DNA from 2 places in the Comamonas sp. GB3 AK4-5 genome. Region 1 is predicted to be linked to the other one. Evidence: predicted binding sites of a transcription regulator. Region 1 holds the regulator's gene; the other holds the start of a gene.
The links. The regulator FliA, encoded in region 1, starts transcription of late flagellar genes. The targets are predictions, from matches to a motif close to CTAAAGTTTNNNNNNNNNNNGCCGNTA.

Region 1 (3,409 bases):
AATCAGAATCTCTCCGCTGCAGAGAAGAAGGCCGGTACGGCCGGCGAAACCCTGCAGCGCAGCACCCAGACCGCCGCTGCCGGCGTGCCGGTCACGGTGTCGGACTCGGCCCGCTCGCTGGGCGTGAGCAACAGGGCCCAGGGCGATATCGATGCCGCCAAGGTCCGCGCCATGCGTGAGGCCATTGCCAACGGCAGCTTCACAGTGGACGCGGGTGCAGTGGCCGACAAGCTGCTGTCCGAGACCAGCAGCTTTCTGCAGTCGCCTGCCAACTGAGTAGCGCCCACCCTCCAGGGGGCTTTCTCCGCACCCTGACCCGCATTCGCCAGCTCTGCCTTCCGACCTTCGGTAGAGCCTGCGCCATGCGGGTTTTGGTTTTTTCGGCAGCCCCTAAAATTGCTGCACTGTTTTTTTTGATCTACGGGAGCCTTTTCATGCAACTCGACGAAGCACTTGGTCATGTAGAGGGCCTGCTCCAGCTGGTCACTGCCGCCCTGGAGCGCCAGGATGGCGCCCCGCCCGTGGACGAGGCGGTGGAAGGCCTTCGCTCCTGCATGGTGGCTTTCTCTGGGCTGGCCCAGCAGTACGCCCCCGAGCAATTCACCCCCGAAGCGATACAGCGCATGCAGCGCATCTCCCAGACCGTGGCCTTGCAGCGCGAACATCTGGTGCGCCTGGGCGCCATCACCACCCAGCAGGCCCAGGCCCTGGTGCCGCAGCAGCGCGACGCCCATACCTATGGCGATGTGGGCGCCTCTGGTCCTCAGGGCAATCGCGCCTCGGTGTCCAAGCTTTACCACATCAGCGGCTAAGCGCCGCACAGCGGCGCGACTGCCCAGAAACACCAAAGCCAGCGCATGCGCTGGCTTTTTTGTGAGCGTTGATAGCTTATGGGTTATGCGTTTGCGTTGTTTTTACAGCGCAAACACAAGCGGCAATGGCTACGAATGCTACGGTTTTTCAGCAGCCATCTTGGTGATGTCTGGCACTGCGTATGCAACTGGCGCGGCCCAGCTCAGGGGCACCGCGCAAGGGCCGCCCCGCAGCGCAGGTGCCGTCCTCCTCCGGCGCAGCCAGAGAGGGGGAAGCGGCGTAGCCGCTCAGGGAGTGTGGTGCTTAATGCGCCCGCATCTTGGTGCGCAAGCGCGCAATGGCCTGGCTGTGCAGCTGGCAGACGCGCGACTCGGTCACTTCCAGCACGGCGGCAATCTCCTTGAGATTCATATCGTGCTCGTAGTACATGCCCATCACGTATTTTTCACGTTCGGGCAGGCTGTCGATGGCTTCCACCAGGGCGGCACGCAGGCGGTGGTCGCGCAGCATGGCCATGGGGTCGGCGCTGTTGTCGGCCACATAGCGGTCGAGAAAGCTTTCCTCGTCGTCCTGGCCGGGGGACAGATCTTCCAGATAGAACAGCTGGGTGCCGCGCACCTTGCTCAGCAGGCTTTGGTAGTCGTCCAGCGACAGCGCCATGGCGTCGGCGATTTCGGATTCGCGGGGCGCGCGGCCCAGCGTTTGCTCCAGCCGGCGGATGGTGACTTCAATGTCTTTCTGGCCCTTGCGCGAGCTGCGGCTCATCCAGTCGTTCTCGCGCAGCTCATCGAGCATGGCGCCGCGGATGCGTTGGCTGGCAAAGGTTTCAAACTGAACGCCCTGCGCACTTTCGTAGCGCGACAACGCCTCGGCCAGGCCGATCATGCCCACCTGAATCAGATCGTCCAGTTCCACGTTCGGTGGCAACTTGGCGATCATGTAGTGGGCGATACGGCGCACCAGCGGGGCGTGCTGGCGAATCAGCGCGTCTCTATCAAGCTGGCCATGGGCGGTGTACATCAGATCAGTGGCTCCACTCGGTATGAACAGCCGTCTGTGGCGGTGCCACAGGCTCGGCTTGCTCTAAGCATTGTAGCGACCAACGTTGCAGTTGCCGGGGATGCTGGGGGTTGAGCTGCATCACCAGCGGCTCCACATGCAGGTGGTGCATGGCGCACTTGACCACCATTTGCAGATTGTGTGCGATGCCGGTGTCCGGGCTCATGGTGACCAGCTTGGCGGTCAGGCCGGCATGCATCAGCGTGTGCTTGAGCGCACGGTAGCTGCGCAGCACATTGCGGCCCTGGGCAGGCACCATCAGCAGCGGTGGGCGGGTAGCACCTTGCAGCACGGGGCTGAGCAGCAGTTCCGGCGCCACGATCACCACCAGTGCGTGGTTGCGTAGGTGGCGGTGCAGCAAATCCAGGGCGCGCACACCTTGCTGGCGTGCACGGTGGGCCAGTTGCACCAGGCCGCGCGCGGCGGGCAGGGTGGCCACGCTGTGGCTGGCCTCATGCCCCACGGGCAGGGCGACAAAGCCGGTGCCGCTGTGGGGCTGCAGCAGATCCTGCAGGCCGGGAGATTCGGTGGTTTCCTTTTGCGTGCCATCCAGCACCACCACGGGGTAGCCCTGTTGCTGCAAAAGCGCGCAGGCCGCCCACAGATCCTGGGTGCCAGCCATGTCGCCGCCAGGGAGCACGCTGAGCACACGCAGCTGCGATGCCGGGCCTTGCCATTGCAGGCCGTCGCCTTGGTGGAGGCTGTGCTCAAGCATGCAGGGCTCCGGCGCTGCGCGGCGATTCCGCGAAGAAGAAGTCCAGGTCCAGTGCCGATGGGTCAAAGGCCGAGCGGCTTTGGGTGCGCATGGAGGTGGCAACCAGTTCCGAGGCGTTGGCGCGCTCGAAGTCTTCAGGCACGCGCTGGCCGTTGGTGATGCCGCGCAGCTGCATCTGGTGGCGCACCAGGGCGTCCAGCGCAGGGCCCAGCTTCACGGCTTCGTCCACCTTGGAGAGGATGGTCTGCTTGCAGCCTTCGCTCTTGAAGGCGCCCAGGGCTTCGTCCAGGGTGTCGCCCTGGCTGCCGGCGTTGAGCACCAGCAGGCGCTGCACGCGCGGCAGGTCCAGCACGTTCAGAATGTCGTCCTTGCGCGGGTCACGGGGGGCCACGCCGGTGGTGTCGATCAGCACCATCTTCTTGCCGGACAGCAGGCTCAGCAGATCTTGCAGCGCCGCCTTGTCGTGGGCCAGATGGGCCACTACACCCAGCATGCGGCCGTAGGCGCGCAGCTGCTCATGGCCGCCGACGCGGTAGGTGTCCAGGGTGATCAGGCCCACGTTGTGGGCGCCGTGTACCTGAGCGCACAGGGCGGCCAGCTTGGCAGCCGTCGTGGTCTTGCCCACGCCGGTGGCACCCACCAGGGCGAAGACGCCGCCGGTTTCGTAAATAGGCGCCTGCTTGGCGTCGGTGTGCAGATTGCGTTCCAGCACGCCCATCAGCCAGCGCAGGGCTTCGGCAGGGCCGGCGCTCTGGGGCATGCGTTCCAGCAGGGCACGGCCCAGTGCGGGCGAGTAGCCGGCGCGGATGAGCTTGACCATCA
Region 2 (3,409 bases), 1.1 Mb from region 1:
TCCCAGCACAGGGGCAGCGGCCAGTGCGGCCCGCACACGGGGGCCTGTCAGCGGGCCTTCTACGGCCAGCGTGGGAGTGGCCAGCGCGTAGACCGTGAAAATGTAGCGGTGCACCAGCATGTCGTTCCAGGGTGGGCAGGGGCCGTCATAGCCATAGTATTCGCCCTGCATCTGTGCATCGCCCGCAAACCAGGCGGTGTAGTCGTTGATGCCGTGGCGCAGACCCTGGCCGGTGCTTGGGCCGGGTTTGCCAGAGGGTGTCACTCCGCTCGAATGCGCGCCGGCCTCGATCTGGGTGGTGCTGGCGGGAATGTCGAGCAGCAGCCAGTGAAAGAAGTCGACGCGTGGCAGATCGGCAGGCACGACGCGGCCTTCCTGGTTCACGTCATCGCCGCGGCTGGGCACGTCGGGGTCATGGCAGACGATGACAAATGACTGGGTGCCCGCAGGCGCACCGCTCCATGCCAGGTGGGGATTGCGGTTGGATGACAGCGCAATATGGGAGGAAGCATCGGGCACGGCGAAGGCAAATTCGCCGGGAATCGCCTGGCCGTCCTGGAAGCTGTGGCTGCTGAGTTGCATGTGAAGTTCTGACCTCTGTGTGGGGGGAACATGGGGGAATGGGCTGTGTGGCGCAAGCCAGCACATTGCCCAAAATTCTAGGGGCGCATGGATTTTGGAAGTTGGCAAATCCAGTCAATGTTTTGCCCTATGCACTCAACTTGACTGCCTGTGGTGGGTTTTGAGGGTGAGGCCGATGGGAGCAAGACCGCCGCAATGAGAAAAGGCCCCTTGTGGAGCCTTGGTGCTTGCCTGCCCCTTGGGGGCATGGGCTTGGGCGTTGAAGCGGCGCTCAAGCCGTTGCGGTCTTGGCGGAGCTGCCTTCGGTGTCGCCGGCGCTGTCCTGCGGCGCCTTCAGGGCCGCCAGCCTTTGCTGCAGAAAGTCGTCAAAGCCCTTGTGCACCAGGCTGTAGGTGCGTTCCACGGCGCTGCGCACGGGGCTGTCGGCCTCGCCCCAGACGCCCAGGCCTTGCAGGATGTCCTTGGCCTCGCCATAGCCTTGCTCAAAGCCGCTGCGTATGGTGGCCACAAAGTCCTGCAGCAGGGTCTCGGGGTCTTTGTTCGGGTATCTGGCGGCGTAGCGGTCGAACAGGGCGGTGGACAGGGAGACGATGCGCCCGGCCACGGCTTCGCTGCTTTGGTCCTGCTGCTGGGCCTTGGCGATGGCGTCTTCGCCCAGCTCGGGGGCCAGCACCTCGTTGAGCTTGTCCACCGCGGCGCGGTAGAGCAGCGTCATGCTTTGGTTGCCGGCCGAGATGGACACATCCATCGACGCCTGCAGGATTTGCGCATTGCGCTGGGTGCGCTGGCCTTCGCGGCTGGCGGCGGCGCTGCGTTGGGCCTGTTCCAGCTCGCTGCTGGCGGGCTTGGCGCTGGCTGTGGACACATTGGGTGCGGCAAGGCTGCTGGTGGTGCTGACCATGGTCTCCTCCTGTGGTGATGGATGTTTTGCGGTGCAGCTTGCAGGGCTGCTTATCGTGCTTATCGGCAGCGGAGGAAAGAACTTGAGGCCGCTCCGCCGTAAATAAAAATGAGAGCAGTTGCTGCAAGATGGCACTGCGTTGTGGATATAAAACTGCCTGAAACCGTTGTGCAGAAAGCATAGCCAGCTCTTGTTTTGCAGTGACTGATCTGGTGCTTGGTAAAAATATTTCATCTGATATGGTCTTTCTGCCCCCTATCTGATTCTGTGCAAGAAGTGGCGGGCGTCGCATAGTCGGCTGCATTCCATGGCCTCAGAGCTACGACTGTGTTGACCTCCCGATGAAACCGTCCCACGACTCCTCCCGCAATGCCTCCGGCAAGGCGGCTGCCCGTAAAACCATTCCCATCCATGTGGCCGAGCCCGAAGGCGAGTCCTTCTACGAAAAGCGCCAGAAGGTCCAGCCCCGCTCGGTGACCGGGCGCTTTGCGCACTGGCGCTGGGCGCTGGTGTGGATCACGCAGCTGTTTTTCTACGGCGTGCCCTGGATGCAGATCCACGGCCGCCAGGCCCTGCTCTTCGATCTGGAGCAGCGGCGTTTCTACATCTTTGGCTGGTTGCTGGTGCCCCAGGACTTCATCTACCTGGCGGTGCTGTTGATCATCAGCGCGCTGGCGCTGTTCCTGTTCACCACCGTGGCAGGGCGGCTGTGGTGCGGCTTCAGCTGCCCGCAGACCGTCTATACCGAGCTGTTCATGTGGATTGAGCGCCGCACCGAAGGCGACCGTAGCGCCCGCCTGCGCCTGGATGGCAGCGGCTGGACGGCCGAGAAAATCCTCAAGCGCGGCAGCAAGCATTTGCTGTGGGTGCTGGTGGCGCTGTGGACCGGCGTGACCTTTGTGGGCTACTTTGTGCCCATCCGCACGCTGGTGGTGGACCTGGCCAGCTTTGTCGGCCCCTGGCAGATGTTCTGGGCGCTGTTCTACGCCACGGCCACCTATGGCAACGCCGGTTTTTTGCGCGAGCAGGTCTGCAAATACATGTGCCCTTATGCGCGTTTTCAAAGCGCCATGATGGACAGCGACACCCTGGTGGTCAGCTACGACAGCGCCCGCGGTGAAGGCGAAAAAGGCCGTGCCCCGCGCGCCAAGGGGGTGGACCACCATGCCCAGGGCCTGGGCGACTGCATCGACTGCGGGCTGTGCGTGCAGGTCTGCCCCGTGGGCATTGATATCCGCAACGGCCTGCAGTACGAGTGCATAGGCTGCGGTCTGTGCATCGACGCCTGCAACAACGTGATGGACAAGATGCAGTACCCGCGTGGTCTGATTCGCCTGACCACGCAAAAAGCCCTGGCCGGCGGCTGGCGTGCGGCCCAGACCTGGCGGCGCATTGCCCGCCCCCGTGTGCTGCTGTATGCCACGGGCCTGGTGGCCATCAGCGTGGCCATGGTGGTCAGCCTCTACCAGCGCACGCCGCTGCAGGTGGACGTGGTGCGCGACCGGGGCACGCTGTCACGCATCGTGGCCGGCGGCCAGATCGAGAACATCTACCGCGTGCAGATTGCCAACGCCACCGAGCAGCCCCAGCGTTTTCGCCTGAGTGCCAGCGGACTGGAGGGCATACGTGTGGCCTCCGACACCGATGTGGGGCTGGACGCTGCCCAGGACCGCTGGGTGGTGGTTCGCCTGCAGGCGCCCTATGGCGTGGCGGCGGCCGGCTCGCATACCGTGCACATCCATGTCCAGGCCGAGGGCGATGTGGCCCTGCAAGTGGCCGCCAAGACCACCTTCCTGGTGCCGCGCTAGCCCAACAAAGGCGCCTGTTTAAGGCTCCTGTATCCCTTGTGTTGCTGGCAGCTTTCCGCTGCCATCCTTTACGGTCTGCTTAGTCAGACCGTTTTTTTTATTTCCTTCTTCTGAGAAG

Region 2: ACA027_RS07180 (DUF5610 domain-containing protein) is a predicted target of FliA. The motif match lies at 1,544-1,570, and genes of this name have one in related genera.

What each region holds. Positions count from the first base shown of each region.
Region 1 covers NZ_CP166730.1:502,605-506,013, forward strand. Annotated here, with positions in the region: gene flgM (flagellar biosynthesis anti-sigma factor FlgM) at 1-276, shown strand, start outside; gene ACA027_RS02240 (hypothetical protein) at 435-812, shown strand; gene ACA027_RS02245 (RNA polymerase sigma factor FliA) at 1,117-1,833, opposite strand; gene ACA027_RS02250 (hypothetical protein) at 1,838-2,587, opposite strand; gene flhF (flagellar biosynthesis protein FlhF) at 2,580-3,409, opposite strand, start outside.
Region 2 covers NZ_CP166730.1:1,610,875-1,614,283, forward strand. Annotated here, with positions in the region: gene ACA027_RS07175 (YbhB/YbcL family Raf kinase inhibitor-like protein) at 1-582, opposite strand, end outside; gene ACA027_RS07180 (DUF5610 domain-containing protein) at 854-1,483, opposite strand; gene ccoG (cytochrome c oxidase accessory protein CcoG) at 1,825-3,291, shown strand.